One region of the Streptomyces sp. NPDC054813 genome, then DNA from elsewhere that is predicted to be linked to it. Evidence: riboswitches for the same ligand, from Rfam matches in the RefSeq annotation. Region 1 holds a riboswitch; each other region holds the start of a gene.
What was found. A riboswitch is a leader RNA that binds a small molecule or an ion and turns the genes downstream of it on or off. The one in region 1 is predicted to bind cyclic di-AMP.
Positions count from the first base shown of each region.

Region 2: linked by a shared signal. The riboswitch ahead of ACWGJB_RS46170 (M23 family metallopeptidase) and the one ahead of ACWGJB_RS07935 (NlpC/P60 family protein) in region 1 are both predicted to bind cyclic di-AMP.
Region 3: linked by a shared signal. The riboswitch ahead of ACWGJB_RS06985 (transglycosylase SLT domain-containing protein) and the one ahead of ACWGJB_RS07935 (NlpC/P60 family protein) in region 1 are both predicted to bind cyclic di-AMP.
Region 4: linked by a shared signal. The riboswitch ahead of ACWGJB_RS20560 (transglycosylase family protein) and the one ahead of ACWGJB_RS07935 (NlpC/P60 family protein) in region 1 are both predicted to bind cyclic di-AMP.

Region 1 covers NZ_JBSHAF010000003.1:388,885-394,717, reverse strand. The annotation lists gene pcrA (DNA helicase PcrA) at 1-769, opposite strand, end outside; cyclic di-AMP (ydaO/yuaA leader) riboswitch at 1,093-1,266, shown strand; gene ACWGJB_RS07935 (NlpC/P60 family protein) at 1,275-2,435, shown strand; gene ACWGJB_RS07930 (tellurite resistance/C4-dicarboxylate transporter family protein) at 2,729-3,697, shown strand; gene ACWGJB_RS07925 (hypothetical protein) at 3,701-4,054, opposite strand; gene ACWGJB_RS07920 (NlpC/P60 family protein) at 4,536-5,585, shown strand; gene ACWGJB_RS07915 (response regulator transcription factor) at 5,630-5,833, opposite strand, start outside.
Region 2 covers NZ_JBSHAF010000040.1:20,520-26,352, forward strand. The annotation lists gene ACWGJB_RS46160 (PrsW family intramembrane metalloprotease) at 1-83, shown strand, start outside; gene ACWGJB_RS46165 (aldo/keto reductase) at 176-1,138, opposite strand; gene ACWGJB_RS46170 (M23 family metallopeptidase) at 1,294-2,328, opposite strand; cyclic di-AMP (ydaO/yuaA leader) riboswitch at 2,338-2,495, opposite strand; gene ACWGJB_RS46175 (PP2C family protein-serine/threonine phosphatase) at 2,752-3,861, opposite strand; tRNA gene ACWGJB_RS46180 (tRNA-Met) at 4,079-4,152, opposite strand; gene ACWGJB_RS46185 (dihydrofolate reductase family protein) at 4,210-5,340, opposite strand; gene ACWGJB_RS46190 (MarR family winged helix-turn-helix transcriptional regulator) at 5,410-5,833, shown strand, end outside.
Region 3 covers NZ_JBSHAF010000003.1:197,953-203,785, forward strand. The annotation lists gene ACWGJB_RS06980 (HAD family hydrolase) at 82-888, shown strand; gene ACWGJB_RS06985 (transglycosylase SLT domain-containing protein) at 898-1,386, opposite strand; cyclic di-AMP (ydaO/yuaA leader) riboswitch at 1,390-1,587, opposite strand; gene ACWGJB_RS06990 (polyprenyl synthetase family protein) at 3,192-4,199, shown strand; gene ACWGJB_RS06995 (CHRD domain-containing protein) at 4,368-5,318, shown strand; gene ACWGJB_RS07000 (LolA family protein) at 5,578-5,833, shown strand, end outside.
Region 4 covers NZ_JBSHAF010000009.1:268,916-274,748, forward strand. The annotation lists gene ACWGJB_RS20540 (SurA N-terminal domain-containing protein) at 73-720, shown strand; gene ACWGJB_RS20545 (nucleoside triphosphate pyrophosphohydrolase) at 880-1,875, shown strand; gene ACWGJB_RS20550 (cytochrome P450 family protein) at 1,933-3,210, shown strand; gene ACWGJB_RS20555 (transglycosylase family protein) at 3,494-4,516, shown strand; cyclic di-AMP (ydaO/yuaA leader) riboswitch at 4,710-4,881, shown strand; gene ACWGJB_RS20560 (transglycosylase family protein) at 4,885-5,586, shown strand.

The sequences.
Region 1 (5,833 bases):
TCAGGTCGTCGAAGTCGAGGGCGTTCGCCTCGCGCAGCCGCGACTGGTACATGGCGTAGGCCTGGGCGAGGGTCTTCTCGAAGCCGTCGCTCGCCTGGGCGGCGAAGTCCTCCTCGTCGATCAGCTCGTTCTTGAGGTTGCTGATCTTGGCGCTGAAGGACTTGGGCGGGAACCGCTTGGGGTCGAGGTCCAGGTCGCGGCAGACCAGGGCCATCAGACGCTTGGAGTCCGCGGCGTCGTAGATCGAGAAGGCGGAGGTGAAGCCGAGCTTCTTGCTCTCCCTGCGCAGGATCCGCACGCAGGCGCTGTGGAAGGTCATCACCCACATCGCGTTCGCGCGCGGGCCGACGAGGTGCTCGACGCGCTCCTTCATCTCGCCCGCGGCCTTGTTGGTGAAGGTGATCGCGAGGATCTGGCCCGGGTGCACGTTCCGCGCGCCGAGCAGGTGCGCGATGCGGTGGGTGAGCACGCGCGTCTTGCCGGAACCGGCGCCGGCCACGATCAGCAGCGGGGCGCCGGCGTGCACGACCGCCGCCCGCTGGTTCTCGTTCAGCCCCTCCAGGAGGGCGGCCGGGTCCAGGGCCGGGCGGGCGGCGCCGTCGCGGTAGTAGGCGTCCCGCTCCGGGGGCGCGTCGAACTGCCCGCCGAACAGGTCGTCCGGAATCGGCTCCGGTACGTGCTCGTCCTCGGGCGGCGGCGGGGGTTCCTCCTCGTGGCCGCGCGGGGGCTGGAGGCTCGCCAGGAAGCTGTCGTCAAAGAGGCTGCTCATCGCTCTCCGAGTCTAGGGCGCCCCACCGACAACCGGTCCCCACCCCGGAAACTCGCTCCGGTCACCCACCAGAATCGGCCCCTCACGGTCAGCGATCACGCACCGTGAGCGCGGGCGTGCCCGTCAGCCGGGAGAGCGGACCCCCCGACCGCACCGGACAAGTCACCGCAGACCATCCCCGATCAACCGATCCGGCCGAGCCACAACACCAAGGTCACGAAAATGTATCGGGCATATCGCACATCAAACTTCACACAGAGCACACGAGTTGGCTAGCGTGCCGAGCAGGCCGTACGACCCCCACCGGCGAACGTCGCCGGGCCGCACGGCCTCCGCCGAGTCCAGGGTGCCGCCGCGCACCCGGAGCCGGGGACCCACACCGAACCTTGGGGTGAATCGGTCCCGACTTCCCACCGGGGAACGGACCGTAGGGCAACCCTTCCGAACCACCCGCCCGAACCCGACAGCTAACTCGGTAGGCGGAGCATGGAAGGAGTCGCCCCCGTTGGCGTCGCACCGCAAGTCGCGTCCGTCCGCAACGCGCGTAGCAGGCATACGCACCCCCGCCCTGGCCACCGCCGCCCTCACCTCCGTGGCACTGCTCTCCCAGACGGCCAACGCCGTGCCCTCCGAGGACGGCAAGCCCAGCCTGGAGGAGGTCGAGAAGAAGGTCGACGCCCTCTACCGGCAGGCCGAGTCGGCGACCGAGAAGTACAACGCGGCCAAGGAGAAGACCGGCAAGCAGCGCAAGCAGGTCGACACCCTGCTCGACGACGTCGCCGAGCGCACGGACCGGCTCAACAAGGCGCGTGAGGAACTGGGTTCCTTCGCCGCGGCCCAGTACCGGACCGGGGCCAGCGCACCCGACACGGCGACCTTCCTGCTCGCGGACAGTCCGCAGGACTACTTCGACCAGACGCAGCTGATGAGCCGGCTGACCTCGCGCCAGAAGGACGCGGTCGACGACTACGCCACACAGCAGTCCGCGACCATGGCGAAGCGGCAGGAGGCCGCCAAGAGCCTGGAGACGCTCACCGAGACCCAGGACGACCTCAGGACCGCCAAGACCACCGTCCAGACGAAGCTGGCCTCCGCGCGGGATCTGCTGTCACAGCTGACCGCCCAGGAGAAGGCGCGGCTGGCGGAGATCGAGAAGAAGCAGCAGGCGGAAGCGGCACGCAAGGCTGCGGAGCTCGCCAAGCAGCAGGCGGCGGCCGCTAAGGATGCGTCATCGTCATCGACGTCGACCTCCAGCGGCTCCTCTTCGTCCTCTTCGTCTTCCTCCTCCTCGTCCGACTCCGCCTACGGGACGAAGGCCGCCAAGGCGATCGCCTTCGCCCGTGCGCAGATCGGCAAGCCGTACGTCTGGGGCGCCACCGGCCCCGGCTCCTACGACTGCTCCGGCCTCTCCCAGGCCGCCTGGAAGGCCGCGGGCGTCTCCCTGCCGCGCACCACGTACGACCAGGTGAACGCCGGCACCACCGTCTCCCTCGCCAACGCCCAGCCCGGGGACCTGGTCTTCTTCTACGACGACATCAGCCACGTCGGCATCTACATCGGCAACGGCATGATGATCCACGCCCCGAAGCCCGGCGCGTACGTCCGGGAGGAGTCGATCTACTACGGCGGCGAGTCGATCATCCACAGCGTGGTGCGACCGGCCTGAGGGGCGCGGGCGCGCCAGGAGGGCGCGCCCGCAATGGCGCGGGCGCGGAGCGCGTGTGGTGAGGGCCGGGCACACCCAGATACCCACGCGCGCCTGCGTGCGCACCTCCGCCCGCGCCACACGCGCAGCCCAACCCCTCACGCACCCTTCAGGCGCCCCGGCCCACTCCTCCACCCCCGCCTGCTCGGCACCGCTCCCGCGCACCCCGCCTCTCGCGCGCCCTGCGCGTATTTCGTGCGCCACGCGCGCGTGCCCCGCTCGCGCACCCGGTGAGGCTCTCTAGCATCGGCGGCATGTCCGGCATTTCACCCCTCCGTGCCTGGTGGGCGCAGCGTCCGCCGGCGGCCGGGGCCGCTGTGATGGCCACCGGCATCATGTCGGTGGCGTTGCATCTGGCGGGGGCGGAGACGGTCTCCCGGATCGCTCTGGTGCTGGCCTGCTTGGCGTGGGCGGGGCTGGCCGCGGAGTTCGCCGTACGGCTGCTGGCGGACCGTCGGCGGTGGCGGGCGGAGGCGGAGACGCCGGGCGCGCTCACCGCCGTGGCGGCGACGACGGTACTGGGGACGCAGTTCTCGGCGCTCGGCCGGCAGACCCTCGCCGAAGCCCTGCTGGCGTTGTCGGCGGTGCTGTGGCCGCCGTTGCTGATCCTCGTCGTACGGCACTGGAAGCGGCACATGTCCGGTGCGGTGTTCCTGACCTGTGTGGCCACGCAGGGGCTGGCCGTGCTGGGGGCGACGCTGGCGGCGGCCGTGACGACCGCGTGGCTCGCGCACGCGGCGCTGGTGCTGTTCTGGCTGGGGCTGGTGCTGTACGGGTTCGCCGTGGCCCGTTTCGAGTGGCGGCAGGTGGTCGAGGGGCCCGGTGACCAGTGGGTCGCGGGCGGCTCACTTGCGATCTCCGCGCTGGCCGGGGCGAAGCTGCTGGCCGCCGACAGCGCCCGGCTGTACCTGTGGAACGACGACGACCGGGGTGTCCTGCGCACGGTGACCGTGGCGCTGCTCGTCCTGGCCCTGGCCTGGTACGCCGTGCTGGCGGCCGCCGAGGTGGCGCGTCGCCGGCCTCGTTACGACGTACGCCGCTGGGCGACCGTGTTCCCGATGGGGATGATGGCCGCGGGGACGCTGTCGGTCGCGGCCGCCGTGGGCATCCCCTGGCTGACGTGGCCGGGGCGGGTACTGGTGTGGGTCGCGGTGGCGGCCTGGCTTGCGGTGGCCGCCGGCGCGGTGGCGGTCACCCGCGCCGCGTTGGGGAAGGCTTCCTGAGGGTCACGTCCACAGCACGGCGATGAAGATGTTCGCCATGGTCAGCAGGCCCACCAGGCCGAAGGCGCCCTTCTCCACCTTCTCGTCGTCCCGCTTCACGTAGACGAGTCCGAGGATCACGATCAGCAGCGCCAGCTTCACGCCGATCTTGACGGTGTTGACGTGGTGGTCGTCGGCCTCGTTGAGGCCGACCAGGATCACACCGGTCGCGAGCATGGTGAACGCGCCGTGCAGCATCCCGGGGACGAAGCGGGCCGTGCCCTGGCCCATCGCCTTCATCTGGGTGAGGAAACCGCCGAGAAGCGCGGCGATGCCGATGATGTGCAGGCCGACGAAGAGATGGATGAGTACGCCCATGGCCCGGGAGCCTAATCAAGGTCCCCCGGGGCGCCGGGCACCGGCCCCTCCCTCCGCACCAGCCGCCGCCCGCCACCGCCCGCCGAAAGGCATCGCATATATGCACCCCATAGCACCCCGCGCCCACCGCTCGCCCCGGAACCGCCGTTTCGGTCATCCCGCCCCGTGAAGCCGACGGCTCCGGACCGGAATCCCGGTCACATACCGTCGGGTAACGATCCGGTCACACCAATTCCGTGCATCGCGTTACCAGGCCGACACAGTCCGGCCTAGCGTCCTCCCCCAGGTGACCGACTCCCCACCGCCGCCCGGGCCAGGGGCGGCAGTCGGACACCACCGCCGAGAAAGTCCGGCGGCGGCCCACTCCCCCTGTGCGGGCCGCCGCCGGACGCGTAATCCGCACCCCCGCGGCCGTATACGCCCTCCCCTGGCGTGCGTACGGACCACACGGCGGTCGTACGAAAGGACGTGACCAGTCCAGGTGGCAGCGCACCGCAAGCCCCGACAGCGCTCGCTCAGCGGCAGTACGGCCCGCACGGCCGCCACCCTCGCCCTGGCGGGCGCGGCCACCGCGACGGGCTTCGAAGGGACCGGACACGCCGAGCCGCAACTGACACCGGCGCAGGTGAAGACCAAGGTGGACCAGCTGTACCAGGAGGCCGAGGCGGCCACCGAGAAGTACGACGGAGCGAAGGAGAAGGCCGACACCGCCCAGCGGCGGCTCAAGGCACTGCAGGACGAGACCGCCCGCAAGCAGGACAGGCTCAACTCCGCGCGGGACGCGCTCGGGCTGGCCGCGGCCGCGCAGTACCGCGACGGCGGTATCGACCCGGCGTGGCAACTGGCGCTCTCCAGCGATCCCGACCGGTACCTGGACAACGCCGCGTTCGCCGAACGGGCCGGTGCCGCGCAGGCCGGCGCGGTGGCACGGGTGCGCCGACAGCTGCGGGAGATCGAGCAGTTGCGCGGCGCCGCGCACGTCGAGCTGACCTCGCTGCGGTCCCGGCAGGCCGAACTGAAGCGGCAGAAGACCACCGTCACCGGCAAGCTGGACGAGGCCCGGCGGCTGCTGGACCGGCTCTCACCGCAGCAGCGGGCGGCGGACGGCGACTCCGCGCGCGCCTCCCGTTCGGCCTCCGGCGCCCGCGCCACCCTGGCCCCGGGCAGCGTCGCCGCCCCCGACTCCCGGGCCGCGGCCGCCGTGGCGTACGCCTACTCCAAGCTCGGCAGCCCCTACGTCTGGGGCGCGACCGGCCCCGACGCCTTCGACTGCTCGGGACTCGCCCAGGCCGCCTACCGCTCCGCCGGCGTCTCCCTCCCCCGTACCACCTACGCCCAGATCAACGCCGGCCGCCGCGTCTCCCGCTCCGAACTCCAGCCCGGCGACCTGGTGTTCTTCTACTCGGGCATCAGCCACGTCGGCGTCTACATCGGCAACGGCCAGATGATCCACGCTCCCAATCCGTCGGCTCCGGTACGGATCGCCCCCATCGACGAGATGCCGTTCGCCGGGGCGACACGGGTGGTGTGAACCCCGTCGGCCACCATGCGGATCCGGGACCTCCCGGATCCGCCTCAGACCAGGCGGCGCGCGGTCGCCCAGCGGGTCAGCTCGTGCCGGTTCGACAGTTGCAGCTTCCGCAGCACCGCCGACACATGGGACTCGACCGTCTTGACGGAGATGAACAGCTGCTTGGCAATCTCCTTGTAGGCGTAGCCACGCGCGATCAGGCGCAGGACCTCGCGCTCGCGCTGGGTGAGGCGGTCGAGGTCCTCGTC
Region 2 (5,833 bases), on a different contig from region 1:
GATACCCGCCGCCGGCCTATGGGGCACCGGGGTGGTATGCGGCGGCGGTGCCGTATCCGTCCTACAACCCGTACCGGAGCTAGTGCTCCAGGGTTGCGGAGGGCTGGGCACCGCCGGAAGAGGCCGCACGGGCCGACCGCGGTTGCCGCGGAAAGCAGCGGAGAGAAAGCGGGAGTCAGGCGGAAGCCGCCGTCAGCTGTGCCAGCTCCTGCTCCGTCAGCTCCAGGTCCGCCACCCCCAGCAGCGCCGGGAGCTGTTCCACCGAGCGGGCCGAGGCGATGGGGGCCGTGATGGTGGGCTGGGCTGCCAGCCAGGCCAGGGCGACCGTGGGGACCGGGGCGGAGTGGGCCTCGGCGATCTCGTCCAGGGCGGTCAGCACCTTCTGGCCCCGCTCGGTCTCGAGGTACTGGGCGGCGCGGCCCGCGCGGGCGCTGTCAACCATCGTGCCGGGGCGGTACTTGCCGGTGAGGAAGCCGGCGGCGAGGGCGAAGTAGGGGACCGCCGCGAGGCCGGTGCGGGAGGCCAGCTCCTGGAGGGGGCCCTCGTAGGTGTCGCGGGAGACCAGGTTGTAGTGGGGCTGGAGGGCGACGTACCGGGCGAGACCCTCGCGGTCGGAGAAGTCCAGGGACTCCTGGAGCCGCTCGGGGGTGATGTTGGAGGCGGCGATGTGCCGGACCTTGCCCGCCCGCACCAGTTCGTCCAGCGCGCCGACGATCTCCTCGACCGGGATCTCGGGCTTGTCGAAGTGCGTGTAGTACAGGTCGATGTAGTCGGTGCCCAGGCGGCGCAGGGACGCGTCGGCGGCGGCCTTGATGTTGGCGCCCGACAGCCCCAGGTACTCGGGGTGCTGGCTGACCTTCGTCGCGATCACGACGTCGGCGCGGTTGCCGCGCGCCTTGACCCACTTGCCGATGACCGTCTCGGACTCGCCGCCCTTGTGGCCCTCGATCCAGGCGGTGTACGCGTCGGCGGTGTCCACGAAGTTGCCGCCCGCTGCCGTGTACGCGTCGAGGACGGCGAAGGAGGCGGCCTCGTCGGCGGTCCAGCCGAAGACGTTGCCGCCGAGGCAGAGTGGGAACACCTCCAGGTCGGAGGCGCCGAGCTTGCGGAGGGAACGGGAAGCGGAAGAAGAGGTCATGCCTCAGTTCAACACCGGCCGCCTGCGGACCCATGCCGCCGCAACGCGAAGTTCTCGTAAAAGCGGAAGGCCCTGGCCGGCCCCGGGTACACCAAACCGGCAGCCCTGACGTCGGGGGGGTTGTCGTCAGGGCCGCCGGGGATCAGTGGGGTCCGTCAGGGGTTGAGGCCCTTGCCACGCAGCCAGGTCATCGGGTCGATGGCGGTGGCCTGGCCGTTCGGGTGGACCTCCAGGTGGAGGTGCGGGCCGGTGACGTTGCCGGTGGCGCCCACCCGGCCGATGACGTCACCGGTGGCGACCTTCTGGCCGACCTTGACGCCGATCGAGGACTGGTGGCAGAACCACAGCTCGGTGCCGTCGTCCAGGGTGATGATCGTGCGGTAGCCGTACGAGCCGGCCCAGCCGGCCTCCGTGACGGTGCCGCTGTGCACGGCCTTGATCAGCGTGCCGGTGGGGGCGGCGAAGTCGAGGCCGGTGTGGTAGCCGGAGGCCCACATGGAGCCGGCCTGCCCGAAGGTGCCGGTGATCGTGTAGGAGACGACCGGCAGCGTGTACTGCTTGGCCAGCGCGGCGAGCCGCTTCTGCTCGGCCTGCGCCTTCTCGGCGGCCTGCGCCTGCTCCTTGGCGTCGGCGGCCTTGGCTGCCGCCGTCTTCTCCGCCTTGGCCTCCGCGTCGGAGACCGCCTTGTCGGCGGCGGCCACGGCCTTGGCGGTGGCCTTGACGTCGAGCTGGGTCTGCTGCTGCTCGGCCTGGGCGATGATCCGGCTGCGCAGCGCCTCACCGGCGTCGGAGGAGGAGTCCGCGTCGGTGGCGGCCGTCGTGGTGACGCTGCTGAGGGCGGTCTGGGTGGCGTGGTGGCCGCTGCCCTGGCCGAGCAGGGAGTCGACGGAGGACGGCAGGTCGGGCAGCGAGATGGAGACCGGCGGCTTGCCGGTGTTGGCGCTGGCCATGCCGCCCGCGCCGACGGCGGCGATGACGCCGACGCCGAGGACCGTGGAGCTGCGGGCGAGCCCGCCGCCGCGCTGCTTGGCGACCCGGTGCCGGCCACGTACCGGGGCGAGGGACTCCTCGGTGGGGTTCCACTCCTCCCAGGGGCCCTCGTCGGTGCGGTAGCCGCCGTAGCCGTAGGTCTCGGGTTGACGCTGGCTGGGCACGAACGGGGCTGTCGGGGCAGGCCGGTTGGACGCCACGCGGGCGCACTCCTTTCCTTCCGCTGCCTACCGGGTTAGCTGACGGGTTCGGAGCGGGAAGGTCTCCTACGCGCGTATACCGGCCGATTTCTTCCGGCGGCAGCCGTGCGATTCACCCCAAGGTGGTGGTTCCCCGGTTCCCTTGCGGGATTCGGCGCGTGCGCACGGAGCCGTCGCGGGTGACGGCTGGGACGACCGCGCTGCGTTATCGAACGTTAATAGACCCGGCTATCAGATTCCAAGCAGTTCGCCTTGATCATTAAGCTTTCAAAGCGTGGACTTACCTGCCACGAACGGCCAAAAACGGTCGAGTTGACCATGCATTCTGTTCGGCTCAGGAGTCACACGCGTCTCAGACGTTATGCGGAGGGCGGTCGTCCGCGCACCTAGGGTCACAATCCCCAGTACAGCCGGTGCCCGCGCTCAGGGCCGCCGTACCGCGAGCAGCGCCATGTCGTCCGTCATGCCGCCGCCGGTGTGCCGGCGCACCTCGGCCGCGAGCCAGGCCAGCAGCGGGCCGGGGGCGGTGCCGACCCGGCCGGCCAGCCGCCGCTCGGGGTCGTAGAACCGGCCGTGCGCGTCCCGCGCCTCGGAGAGGCCGTCGGTGTGCAGCAGCAGCGTGGCCCCGCTCGGGAACGCGTGCTCGGCGGCCCGGTCCGGCCAGGCCCCCAACTCGCCCATCCCCAGCGGCAGCGCGGCCTCGGGCACCCGTACCGGGCTCACCCTGCCGTCGCCGTACAGCAGCAGGGGCGGCGGATGGCCGCGGTTGACGACCCGGACCGTGCCGTCGCCGTGCCGGAGTTCGGCGAGCACGGCGGTGGTGAACCCCTCGAACGCGTCGACGCCACCGCGCCGGACACCCTCGCGGGCCAGCGCCCGCTCCAGCCGCGCCGCCACCGCCTCCAGCGTGGCCTCCTGCTCGGCCGCCTCCCGGAACGCGCCGATCAGCACGGCTACGGCGGCGACCGCGTCCATGCCCTTGCCACGGACGTCGCCGACGACCAGCCGCACACCGTACGGGGTGTCCTGGACGGCGTACAGGTCGCCCCCGATGAAGGCGCCCTCCTGGGCCGCCTCGTAGCGGGCGGCGATCTCGAAGCCGCCGATCCGCTCGGCGGGCTCGGGCAGCACCGCCCGCTGGGCGGCCTCCGCGATCTCGCGGGCGGAGGCGAGGCGCTGGTCGCCGAGGCGGACCACCCGGTTGATGCCGGCGGCGAGGGCGGCGACGGTGACCACGGTGAGGACTTCGGTGGCCATGTCGACGTTGGGGCTGAAGGTGTAGCGGGCGTGCACGGCATAGGCGGCGAGGAAGGACGCGAGGCCGGTCAGGACGGTGGCGCGGAGGGAGAAGAGGGGCGCGGCGATCAGCGGGGCGGCCGTGAAGAAGGGGACCGGCGTGAAGGCCCGCGGGGTGAGGACGTCGTAGCAGACGCCGGCCGCGATCAGCAGGACGGGCAGGAAGCGGGCCAGGGTGCGGACGACTGCGGACCCGTCCTCCTGCACCTGTCCAGAGCCCACGGCACGACTCCCTATATGTCCCCGGTGTCCAATATATGTCCGTCCAGATTTGCGGCTGCGAGCGAGCAGGGGCGAGTGGTGTGGACCGGGCGGATGAGTACGGACGGGTGTGATGAGGAACACGCAGAGGGACACACGGAGGGACAAGCGGAGGGACACACGGAGAAGCACGTGCCGGTATACGACTCAGGGCCGGAATCCTCGTTCTTGGATTCCGGCCCTGAGCCTTCAGTAGCGGGGACAGGATTTGAACCTGCGACCTCTGGGTTATGAGCCCAGCGAGCTACCGAGCTGCTCCACCCCGCGTCGGTGAAACCAGCATACGCCATCGGAGGAGCGCGAGTCACACGGGTTGAGGAGAGGTCAGCTCAGCAGGTGCGCGTTCGGGGTCTTCGCCAGCTCCTCGTACGCGCCCAGCACCAGCACCGACACCCCAGCCTCCCGCAGCATCCCCGTCCCGTCGGCCGCCTCGACGAAGGTGTCCGGCTCGCGCCACGCCGTCACCACCCGCCGCACCCCGGCCCGGAGGATCAGCTCGGCGCAGGGGTGCGGCCGGGAGGCGCGGTGGGTGCAGGGTTCGAGGCTGGTGTAGACCGTGGCCGTGGCCAGCCGGGGGTCGGCCGGGGAGATCTTGGCCAGGGCCGCCTCCTCTGCGTGGACGACCGGGTCGCCGGCCTCCCGGGAGTGGCCGCGGGCCAGTTCCGTGCCGTCGGCCGCGACCACCACCGCGCCGACGCTGAAGGCGGTCCGGGAGGGCGGGCAGTCGGCCGCCAGCTCGCAGGCGAGCCGCAGCCAGTGCCGGTCCGCGGCGGACGCCGACCCGCCCGTGCCGGGGGCGGTGGGCTCGTACCGCATCAGGACCACGTCCCCGATACGGCGGCTCTCCAGGAGCCGCAGCCGCCCCTCCTGGTACCCGCCCGGGCCGAACAGCCGCGGTGCCTTCGGGTCGCCGACGAAGAGGGGGGCCAGGACCAGCTGGAGTTCGTCGGCCAGGCCCTGCTGGAGGAGCTGGGTGTGGACGGTGCCGCCGCCCTCGACCATCAGGCGCCCGACCGACCGCACCTCGTGCAGGTCCCTCAGCAGCGCGGGCCAGTCGAGGTCGGCGCCGAGGGAGACGACGTCCGCGGCGATACCGAGGCCGCGGATCCGCGTCGCGCCCGTGTCCGTCGTGTAGACGACCTTCTCGCCGCCGGTGTGCCAGAAACGCGCGTCCGGGTCGAGGTCGCCGGTCGCGGTGACCGTGACCTTGAGGGGGTACTCGGGCTTGCCCGCGGCGGTCCGGGCCGCACGCCGCCCGGGATCGTTGACCAGCAGCCGCGGGTTGTCCGCGCGGACGGTGCCGGCGCCGATCAGGATCGCGTCGACGGAGGCCCGCACCTCGTCGACCCGGTCGAAGTCGGCCGGGGACGAGAGCAGCAGGCGGTCGGGGCCGGTGTCGTCGAGATAGCCGTCGAGGGAGACGGCGGCGGACAGCAGGACGTAGGGGTACGGCATCGGACGTGCTCACTCCCGAGGGCGACGGGCAGGCTTGGTTAAACTTTGAAACAAACCTACACTGGCTGTATGACGACTCGCTGGCTGACGCCGAAGGAGCAGAGCGCCTGGCGCGCCTACGTCTCGGCGACACACCTCCTGGACGATGCGATGGACCGGCAGCTCCAGCAGGACGCCGGCATGCCGCATCTGTACTACGGCATCCTCGTCAGTCTCTCCGAGGCGCCGGAGCACAAGCTGCGCATGACCGACCTCGCCGAGAAGTCGAAGATCACCCGGAGCCGGCTGACATACGCGGTGACCCGGCTGGAGAAGGACGGGCTGATCCGGCGCGAGGACTGCAAGTGGGACAAGCGGAGCAGCTTCGCCGCCCTGACCGACGAGGGCATGGCGGTGCTGGAGCGCGCGGCGCCGGGGCATGTGGAGACGGTACGGGCGGCGGTGTTCGACCATCTCTCCCCGGAGCAGGTGGACCAGCTGGAGGAGATCAGCT
Region 3 (5,833 bases), 190 kb from region 1:
CCCATCACCGGGACGGCGGGCGCCACTTGAGGCCGGAACGCACAGTGAGTCTCAGCGGCGTGCTGTCCGTATTCTCTGATCATGGTCGCACCCACCCCGTACGCACTGATCGCCACCGACCTGGACGGCACGCTGCTGCGCGCCGACGACACCCTCTCGGAACGGTCGCTCGCCGCGCTCGCGCGGGCCGGCCGGGCCGGCGCCCGGCATCTCGTGGTGACCGGCCGCCCCGCGCCGAGAGTGCGCCCCCTCCTGGACGACCTCGGCTGCACGGGACTCGCGGTCTGTGGCCAGGGCGCCCAGGTGTACGACGCCGGCGCGGAGCGGCTGCTGTGGTCGGTCACCCTGGACCGGGAGCTGGCGGAGACCGCCCTCGGCAAGATCGAGGCCGAGGTCGGGCAGGTGTACGCGGCGGTCGACCAGGACGGCGTGGACGGGCTCACGCTCATCGAGCCGGGCTATCTGATGCCCCACCCCACGCTGCCCGCGCTGCGCGTCGACCGGCGCGACGACCTGTGGTGCGCGCCCATCAGCAAGGTGCTGCTGCGCCACCACACCCTGTCCGACGACGAGCTGGCGGCGACCGCGCGCGCGGTGGTGGGGTCGCTGGCGACGGTCACCATGTCGGGGCCGGGGACCGTCGAGCTCCAGCCGTGCGGGGTGACCAAGGCGACCGGGCTGGCGCTGGCCGCCGGCCATCTGGGGCTGAGCCCCGAACAGGCCGTCGCCTTCGGGGACATGCCCAACGACATCCCGATGTTCGACTGGGCGTCCTACGGGGTGGCCATGGCCAACGCACATCCCGAACTCAAGGCGGTGGCCGACGAGATCACCTTGTCGAACGAGGACGACGGCCTCGCAGTCGTCCTCGAAAGACTCTTCGACTGACGGCGCCGGTCAGTACGCGCCGTGCACGTTGTCCATCGAGCCGTACCGTGCGGCGGCGTAGTTGCAGGCGGCGGTGATGTTCGCGACCGGGTCGTAGATGTCGAACGACGTGCCGTCCACGTGGTAGGTCTTGAACGTCGGGTCGATCACCTGGAGCAGACCCTTGGACGGGATGCCGGCGGCCGCGTTGGAGTCCCAGAGGTTGATGGCCTGCGGGTTGCCGGACGACTCACGCATCACGTTGCGGTAGATGCCGTTGTAGCTGCCGGGGATGTTCTTCTCGGCCATGATCGCGAGCGACTCGCGGATCCAGCCGTCGAGGTTGTTCGGATACCCGGCGAGCGTCGTGGAGGCCGTCGAGGTGGTGGAAGTGGCGGCGGAGGCGGCGGTCGCCCCGATGAGCGGCAGGGCGAGAACGGCGGCGCCGGTACCCACGATGGCGAGCGTGCGGACAATGCGGTTACGGCGGGGACGGCGGTGCTGAACGGCAGCAGACATGTCGTAGTTCCTCTCCGTCGCCTGCGGGGTGAGCTGTCGGGTTCGGGCCCGGGGAGTGCCCGGTCGCGCCGCCCTGAGGCGAGGCGACTTCACCCCTAGCCGTTCCGGTACGACGTCGGTCGGTGACGTCGGTCGCCCGGTCCGGCGACTTACCTGGTTCCCCCGCTCCTGCCGTGCGAATGGACTCGTCGATGGGTCACGACGGGCGGTGGCAGGATTCGGCGTCCGCCCGGCGAGCCGGAACGTATGCGAGAGCAGATGTCCGGAACAAGTACCTGATGCACACAACACACCGATTGACCTTGATCTGAGTCGTATGGGGTGCTTGATCCTTTGCGATTGCCAAGCCTCAACTCGCCCACAGGGAAAGGGCAGAAAGGGTCGCCTTACCGCCTCTGTGGCACTCAGGGCCACGTGACCTACTTCACGAAACGGCAATTACGGCGAATCGGACAAGAGGGATTCGCGGAATCCGTTTTTCCGGGCATCGGTGGAAAAGCTCCTCGCTGCCATTCGTGTGGATTGCCCTGATTGAGGCGAGCGGAAGTGGCACGCGTCACAGGTAATTCAGGAGATTGTCCGAATTGCCTTATTGGGTGGAATTCCGGCTGGGCGTGGGTGCACGGACGAGCCCGACCGGGTGAGGGTCGGCGGCGGGGCCGTCCACCCGGTCCGTCTGGTTCATCCGGTCGGGCAAGTCTCCGGTCTCGCCCTCCCGAGAACTCCGTACGGTCCGGGTACGCGCGCGGGTGCGTGTGGTCAGGAGTACGCGCGCGTGCCGCTGATCGGGTGTCGCGGGGAGGCCGACACTCGGCGGCTCTGTCCCGCCCGGGCGTCTCGAAGGCGGCCGGTCGGCCCAATACCCCGGATCGTGCCGGGAGTTCGAACGCGACGGCTGTGCATGATGCCGGTCACGCCGGGGGCCGGGGCTGCGGGCTCGCCGACCCGGCTGTGGCAGGGCGCCCGTCCGCGCGCGCATGTCCTCCGTGAGGGCGGAACCTCCGCCGTACCGCGTGTCGTTGTCATGGCGGCCGTCCGTGGCTCGCGGGCCGCGGCGACCGCTTGAGCGGCTGGGGGACGAGAGTCGCCGTCCGGAGGGAGACGCAGCTGTCCCGGGGGGGGCGACCGCGGGAGACGCCGACTGCACCCACGCCCCCGTCGCGCTAGGGCCGCGCCGTCGGCCGACCGGCGGTCGCGGGTGCGCCCGGACCGTCGGTGGAGACATGTCCGTGGCTCATGGAGGACGGGTGGTGCCGGTGGGGAAGGTGTTCGAGGGACGGCCGTGGGCGGACTGGTCCTTCCGTGGGTGCCACGCGCGCGTGGGGCGACGTCAGGGCGGCGAAGGGGGTACGGAGGTCCTCGTGCGTGATCTTGTAAGGGGCGGACGGGCGGGTGCGGATCGGAACGGAGTGCTCCCGTCGGCTTTGGCGGACGGCGGAGGGGGTACCTCCGGGCAGGTGAAGTCGGCCGGCGAAGTTGTGGCCGTCCGTGGTCGGGGACCTGCCGGGCGGTCCGGCACCGGACCCGGTGGCGTCGCTGGTCCGGGACGGGGTTCGGGCTCCGGTCCGGGACACGGCTTACGCCCCGGTTCGGGACAAGCGTCGGTACTTCCTGTTAAGTCATTGGATGTCAGGTCGTATCGGCTGATCAAAAACATACCGGTCGTGATCCGATAGCGCCCGGGGTGTAACGGTGGGCGCTATCGGTGATCGAAACCTGACCGGATACGCTGACTTGAGTGATGGCAGCGACCTATCGACAAACCGTGTAATCGCCAGTGGACACCAGCAGACAGGAGACCCCTCGTGACCGTCGGGCCGTTCGGGCTGAGCGTGCGGGACCAGGCTCTGGAAGCCGATGTCCAGGCCGGATTGACGGCTGTCGAGGAGGGCTTGCTAGAAGCCACCAAAAGTGAGGTCCCGTTCATCACGGAAGCCGCGCAGCACCTCGTGCGGGCCGGCGGGAAGCGGTTCCGGCCGCTGCTGGTGATGCTGGCCGCGCAGTTCGGTGACCCGTACGCGCCGGGCGTCGTGCCGTCGGCGGTGGTCGTCGAGCTGACCCACCTCGCCACGCTGTACCACGACGACGTCATGGACGAGGCGGCCGTGCGGCGTGGCGTCGACAGCGCCAACACCCGCTGGGGCAACTCGGTCGCCGTCCTCACCGGTGACTTCCTCTTCGCCCGTGCATCGCAGATCCTCGCCGATCTCGGACCCGAGGCGGTGCGGGTCCAGGCCCTCGCGTTCGAACGGTTGGTGACGGGTCAGATCCTGGAGACGGCGGGGCCGTCGGACGGGCGTGACCCGGTCGACCACTACCTCGACGTGCTCGGCGGCAAGACCGGCTCGCTGGTGGCGGTCTCCTGCCGTTTCGGCGCGATGATGTCCGGCGCCGACGAGACGGTCGTGGACGTCCTCACCCAGTACGGCGAACGTCTCGGTGTCGCCTTCCAGCTCGCCGACGACGTGCTGGACATCGCCTCCGACTCCCACGAGTCCGGCAAGACGCCGGGGACCGACCTCCGCGAGGGTGTGCCCACGCTTCCGGTGCTGCGGCTGCGGGAGCGGGCGGCGCGGCTGGGCCTGGCCGAGGACATCGCGCTGTGCGAGCTGCTGGACTCCGACCTCACGGACGACGCGCGGCACGCGGAGGCCCTGACGGCCCTGCGGGCGCACCCGGCGCTGGAGCAGGCGCGCCGGGACACGGTCCGGTACGCGGAGGAGGCCCGGGCCGCCCTGGCCCCGCTGACGGAATGCGACTCCAAGGTGGCGCTCCTGGAGCTCTGCGACGCGGTGGTGCACCGGGCGGGATAGCCCCCTGGTCGCTCTGTCGACCCGGTTCCTCAAGGGGTGAGCCCAAGGGCTCACCCCTGTGTCGTACATCACATTGTTGGACTGAGTCCAATCTAGGATCCGTTCCGTACCTCTCCCCAGAAGCCGACGCAGGGGGCGTTGGCTGACATACGGGGAGAAAACGGAATCATGGTCATCAATGCAACGTGTCGCAAGACCCTCGTCGCCGCCGCCGTCACCGTGACCGCTCTCGGCGGTGCCGCCGTCCCGGCGTCCGCCGCCGGCCACGGCTCCACCGGCCACAGCTCCATCACTCACGGTTCCACCGGCTCCGTCGTTCTCGTCGCCGGCCTGCGCGGCGCCAACGAGGTGCCCGTCGCCGGTGGGGCCGCCGTCGGGGACAAGGACGGTGCGGCGCTGGAGTTCATCCAGGTCAAGGGGGACAAGGTGACCGTCGCCGTGACCTGGCGCGGCACTGGCAGGCCGACCGACCTGCACATCCATCAGGGCGTCAAGGGCGCCAACGGCGGGGTGAAGATCGACTTCGGGAAGCTGCTGAAGAAGGCCAAGGGCCACAGCGTCACCGGCAGCGTCAAGGTCACCGACAAGGCCCTGCTCAAGCAGCTCACCACCGACCCCGGCGGCTTCTACGCCAACCTGCACACCGCCCGGTTCCCGGGCGGGGCGGTCCGCGGCCAGCTGCACGCCGTCACCACCGTCACCGACCTAAGGGGCGGCGGCCTCCAGGCCTCCGTCGTCACCGGCAAGCAGATCTACGAGTGCAAGGCGGCCGACGGCGGCGGCTACGCCTTCGCCCAGCGTGACGTCAGCGCCAAGCTCGGCGGCGGCATCCGGCATTCCTTCGTCGCCCCCGGCTCCGGCACCCCGCAGTGGGTCGCGCCCGACGGCAGTGCGGTCACCGGAGCGGTCCTGACCAAGACGCCGAACGGCGACGGCAACATCCCCGAGCTGGACCTCAAGGCCACGCAGTCGGGCAAGAAGCACGGCCTGCTCGCCCACACCGGGGAGGTCCTGCGCCTGAACGCCGTCGGCGGCGTCGCCCCGGCCGGCTCCTGCACCCCGGGTGCCGTGGTCGGCGTCCCCTACCGGGCCGACTACGTGTTCGTGCAGCAGCACTGAGCGAACGGAGTACGTGACAGACAGTGACAGGAGGCGCCTTCGCCGCACGACCCCTACGGGTCGGGGGAGGCGCCTCCACCCTTGTGTCATACCGGAGGCGTACGCGGAGTTGGCTCCCGGGTCTGACGCTTGAGAGGCCCGGATTTGGTGAGATGGAAACCACGGAAATCACCACCACTCACCGATTCGGGTGAGAATGGCGGCTCAGGGTGGGACACGTGCGAGCACAGCCGCCGCCGACGACGGAGGTAAGGCACACATGGCACCGTACGAAACCGAGGACAGCACGGGAGCAGCGCAGGCCGACGACGAGCTGCGCGCCGAGCGGCGGCGCAAGGCCGCGCGATACGTCGTCCCGGTCGCGGTCATGGGAGTGGCCGCGGCCACGATCGGCCTGGTCCCGGCGCTCGCCGACTCCGGCGACCCCGACCTGCCGAAGATCACCGCTCAGGAACTCATCGACAAGATCGCCAAGTCGGACGTGCAGCAGCTGTCCGGCACCGTGAAGATCAGCA
Region 4 (5,833 bases), on a different contig from region 1:
GCTTGCCCACTGCCTACCATCGATCACCGCAAGACTTTGTGCACCGTCGCACAATCTCCTCGGGAGGCATCCTTGCACCGCCGCCGTCGCACCGCGCTCGTCCTGTCCGCCGCGATCGCCACCGCGGCCCCCTTCCTCACCGCCTGCGGAAGCGACGCGCACCCGGGCGCGGCGGCCGTCGTCGGCGGCCAGCGCATTTCCGTCGCCCAGCTGGAGACCCGGGTGAACGAGGTGCGCCAGGCCCAGCGGGCCGCGGTGCCGGACCAGCAGCAGTACCAGCAGGTTCTCGCCGCCACCAGCAGCCTCACCCGGGACACGCTGCACAACATGGTCCTCGACCAGGTGCTGCACCGGGCCGCCCAGGACGCGGGCATCAGCGTCAGCCGCAGGGAGATCCAGCAGATGCGCACCGGCCTCGCACAGCAGGCCGGCGGCTCCAAGGCGCTCCAGAACGCCTGGCTCCAGAAGTACGGCATCGCCCCCAAGCGCCTGGACGACAACCTCCGCCTCCAGCTGGAGGCCCAGAAACTCGCCCAGCTCCTCGGCACCGACACCACCCAGCCCGCCTTCTGGAAGGCCCTGTCCAAGGCGTCCCAGGAACTCCACGTCGACCTCAACCCGCGCTACGGGGCCTGGGACGTCCAGAAGAGCAGCCGGGTGGACGCCAAGACGCCGTGGGTACGGGAGGTCACGTCGTCGGGGACACCGGTGACGGCGTAGGGCAGGCCGGATCGGCGGGCCGGCGGAAGGAGGCCGGCGGGTGGAGTCGCGCGGGTGGAGACCGGCGGGTGTGACGCGAGCGGTCGTACGATCACTTGATCGCCCCCGCCCTGTGGACAACGCCCGAGGCCGGCGGCGCGGGTGCGTTACGTTCGGATCGTGAACACCACCAGCTCGGAAGCTCCCGTTCCCACCGTCCCCGACCCCGGCCGGGTCATCCTGCTCACCACCAGTCACCGTGTCGCCCCCGGCCTGCTGTCCTGGCCCGCCTGGCAGGCGCTGCGCTCGGCGGACCGTGTGCTGTGCGCGGACGGCGCGCACCCGCAGCTGCCCTATCTGCGGGAGGCCGGGACAACCGTGGACGAGGCCGCCCCCACCGCCCAGGAGCTGGTCGACGCCTGCGCCGGCGGTCGGACGGTGGTGGTCGTGGCGACGGCCGAGGGCGAGCCGGCCCTCACCGACGGCCTGGCCCGCCTCGCCGGCTCCGGCCGCGTGTCGATGCCCCAGCTGGAGCTGCTCCCCGCCTCCTACGACCTGCCCGGCGCCCGCCTCCTCGACCTCGTCCAGGTCATGGACCGCATCCGCGCGGAGTGCCCCTGGTCGTCGCAGAAGACCCATGAGGGACTGGCGAAGTACGCCATCGAGGAGGCGTACGAACTCGTCGAGGCGATCGAGGCCGGCGACCGCGACGAACTGCGGGAGGAACTGGGCGACGTGCTCCTCCAGGTCGTCTTCCACGCGCGCATCGCCGAGGAGGACCCGGACGCCCCCTTCTCGGTCGACGACGTGGCCGGGGGCATCGTCGCGAAACTCATCCACCGCCACCCGCACGTCTTCGGCGACGAGACCGCCTCGACACCGGAGGAGGTCAAGGAGCACTGGCTGCGCACGAAGGCGATCGAGAAGCGGCGCGAGTCGGTGACGGACGGGATACCCCTCGCCCAGCCCGGTCTCGCGCTGGCGTCGAAGCTCGCCTCCCGGGTGCGGACGGCGGGGCTGGAGGTGCCGTTGCCGCAGGCGCAGGGCATCGGGTACGAGCTGCTCGCACTCGCGGCCCGGGCCGAGGCGGAGGGAACCGACCCGGAGGCGGCCCTACGGGCGGCGGCCCGGGCGTACCGGGACGCGGTACGGGCTGCGGAGGGGGCGGATGCGTAGGGACTGCCCTGGGATCAGTCGGCTCCAGGATCCTCCGCCGCCGGATACCGTCAACAGGTGACCAACCAGCCCAGCCCCGACGACACCACCGCTCCCGAACTCTTCAGCTGGGAGTTCGCCGCCGACCCGTACCCCGCCTACGCCTGGCTCCGGGAGCATGCGCCCGTGCACCGGACCCGGCTCCCCAGCGGGGTCGAGGCATGGCTGGTCACCCGCTACGCCGACGCCAGGCAGGCCCTCGCCGACCCCCGGCTGTCCAAGAACCCGGCGCATCACGACGAGCCCGCGCACGCCAAGGGGAAGACCGGGATCCCCGGTGAGCGCAAGGCCGAGCTGATGACGCACCTGCTGAACATCGACCCGCCGGACCACACCCGGCTGCGCCGGCTGGTCAGCAAGGCGTTCACGCCGCGCCGGGTGGCCGAGTTCGCGCCCCGCGTGCAGGAGCTGACCGACCGGCTCATCGACGGGTTCGCGGACCGGGGCGAGGCCGACCTGATCCATGAGTTCGCCTTCCCGCTGCCCATCTACGCCATCTGCGACCTGCTGGGCGTCCCGCGCGAGGACCAGGACGACTTCCGGGACTGGGCCGGCATGATGATCCGGCACGGCGGAGGGCCGCGGGGCGGGGTCGCGCGGTCCGTGAAGAAGATGCGCGGATATCTGGCCGAGCTGATCCACCGGAAGCGGGAGGCGCTGTCGGCCGAGCCGGCCCCCGGCGAGGACCTCATCTCCGGGCTCATCCGCGCCTCCGACCACGGCGAGCACCTCACCGAGAACGAGGCCGCCGCCATGGCCTTCATCCTGCTGTTCGCCGGCTTCGAGACGACGGTCAACCTCATCGGGAACGGCACGTACGCCCTGCTCACCCACCCGGAACAGCGCCGCCGCCTCCAGGACTCCCTGGCCGCAGGCGAGCGCGGGCTGCTGGAGACGGGGGTGGAGGAACTCCTGCGCTACGACGGGCCGGTGGAGCTCGCCACCTGGCGGTTCGCCACCGAGCCGCTCGGCATCGGCGGGCAGCGCGTCGCCCCCGGCGACCCGGTGCTCGTCGTACTCGCCGCCGCGGACCGGGACCCGGAGCGGTTCGCCGAGCCGGACACGCTCGACCTGGCACGGCGGGACAACCAGCACCTCGGGTACGGCCACGGCATCCACTACTGCCTCGGGGCCCCGCTCGCCCGCCTGGAAGGGCAGAGCGCGCTCGCGACCCTGCTCACCCGCCTCCCGGACCTGCGACTCGCGGCGCCGGAGAGCGAGTTGCGCTGGCGCGGCGGCCTCATCATGCGCGGACTGCGCACGCTCCCCGTGAAGTTCACCCCCGACGGCCGATGAGCCCACGGGCGCCCGCCAGGCCCCGACAGACGCCCGTCAGGCCCTGCTGGCGCCCTGCCAAGCCCCCGCTGACCCTCCGCCAAGCCCCCCACTGGCGCCCACCAACCCCTCCACCTGGCCCTCCACCCGCAAAGATGACCAGCGTTCAACTCTGTGATCTTCACGTGATCTACGCGGCATTAACTTGTGACAAGTGATCGTCTGCCTATACGTTCACCCATCAGTGCGGCGCCCCGGCGGGACCCGTCGCGCCGGTCACCGCTGTCGCTCGAAAGGTTTCCGCATGCTCTCCGGGAACGGTCGTCACCGTCGCCCTCGTCAGGCTCCGGCTCTCCTCGTCGCGGCCGGCGTGACCGGCTCGGCCATCGCCATCCCGCTCCTGGGCGCGGCGAGCGCCAACGCGGCCGACGGCAGCACCTGGGACAGGGTGGCCGAGTGCGAGAGCGGCGGCTCCTGGAGCATGGACGCCGGCACCGGCTACTACGGCGGCCTGCAGATGTCCCAGGAAGACTGGGACGAGTACGGCGGCCAGGAGTACGCCACCACGCCGGACCAGGCGAGCCGTTCGCAGCAGATTTCTGTCGCCGAGAAGATCCTCGCCGACCAGGGCACCAAGCCCTGGCGGACCTGCGCCCTGATCGCCGGGCTCTCCTCGGACGACGCCTCGGTGAACGTCGACACGGGCCTCGACGGATCGGGCGACACGTCCGGCTCTGCCGACTCGTCCTCCGGATTGTCGGATTCGACCTCTTCGTCTGGTTCCTCAGATTCATCCGGTTCATCGGATTCCGGCTCGTCCGACCCCTCGTCGGATTCCTCGGGCGCCACGGACTCCGGCTCCGCCACTCCGTCCCCGAGTGCGAGTGACGACTCCGGTAAAGGCACCCCTGCCGACTCCACGAAGGCGGACAAGTCGGGATCTAAGGGCTCCGATGCCTCGAAGGCGAGCGAGAATCCCGTCGTGCCCGAAGCCGATGACTCGGACAATTCGTGGCAGACGGGCAGCTCTTGGGATCTGGTCGACACGGGGGCCGTCAGCACCGGCGGCAAGCATCGCGGCGGCTCGGCGGACGAAAGCGTGACAAACGGTCAGAGTGTGACTTCTTCCGGCCGTCACGCCTCCCGGGACGCCGGCACCTACACCGTCCGGGACGGCGACACCCTCGCCTCCATCGCCGACTCCCTTGACCTCCACGGCGGATGGCGTGCGCTCTACGCCGCGAACAAGGCGGACATCGGTGCCGACCCGAACGACATCGCCCCCGGTCAGACCCTGAAACTCGGCAGCGAAACGGACGAAAAGTAGCGGGAGTTGGCGCTTCGGGCCGCCCTACTTCGAAGTTAAATGTCCGGTTTGGTGAAAGTGTGGGATGAGTCTCAGAAGCCCTGATCATCTTTGAAATTCACCTGATCGCCTGTTTACGGTCGAGGCCGCTCGTCACCACGAGCCCCGGCCGTCGCAACGCCGAGTCCTGCCAGCGGCTGCCCGGGAACAGTCGTCGCGTCAAGCGCCGTAGGCAGGAGCGGGGGACCCAAGGTAAGTGCCGGGACCGGTAGTTGAGACTGCCGTGTCCGGCTCGGGGTGAAGCCGCGCACCGTGAGGTGTGCGGCCGGGCAACTCAACCGGCCCGAACCCGACAGCTCACCTCGCAGGCGTCGGTGAGGGGATCCTCCATGCTGTTTTCCGGCAAGGGCAAGCACCGTCGTCCGTCCAGGGCCAGCCGCGCCGCCGCGCTCGCCGGCGTCACCGGTGTCGCCATCGCCGCTCCGCTGATGGCCTCCGGCACCGCCTCTGCCGCCACCGCCTCCGAGTGGGACACCGTCGCCCAGTGCGAGTCCGGTGGCAACTGGGCCATCAACACCGGCAACGGCTACTACGGCGGTCTGCAGTTCTCCGCCTCCACCTGGGCCGCGTACGGCGGCACGCAGTACGCCGCACAGGCCAACCAGGCCACCAAGACGCAGCAGATCGAGATCGCCGAGAAGGTCCTCGCCGCGCAGGGCAAGGGCGCCTGGCCGGTCTGCGGCACGGGCCTGTCCGGCGCCGCCTACGCCGGCGGCAGCACCAGCTCCTCCTCTTCCTCCTCCTCCGGCTCCAGCTCCGCGAACAGCGGCACGAGCAGCCGTACGACCGACACCCAGGCCGCCTCCCGCTCCGCCGAGCGTCCGGCCGCCAAGAAGACCGTCACCACCCCGACCGGCAAGAAGGTCAAGAAGGGTGACGGCGAGTACAAGGTCGTCAAGGGCGACACGCTCAGCTCCATCGCCGAGAAGCACAAGGTCAAGGGCGGCTGGCAGGCGCTGTTCAAGCTGAACAAGGACATCGTCGACGACGCCGACTTCATCTACCCGGGCCAGCTGCTGCACCTGAAGTAGGCGCCCGAAGCAATACGAGGGCGCCAGCTGAACCACAGCGCCCGCACAGCCGTGGTCCCCATAGTGGAGACCGCGTGAGGGTCACCCCCGTCCCCCACGAGCCCCCGCTCCGGTGCGTTCTCCCCCGTACGCACCGGGGCGGGGTTTCTCTTTGCCGTCCTTGCGCGGGCCTCCCGCGGTCCTTGCGCGGTCCTCTCGCGAGAGGACCGCGGTCTTCTTCTTGGCCCGCTCTTCTTCCGTTCTTCAT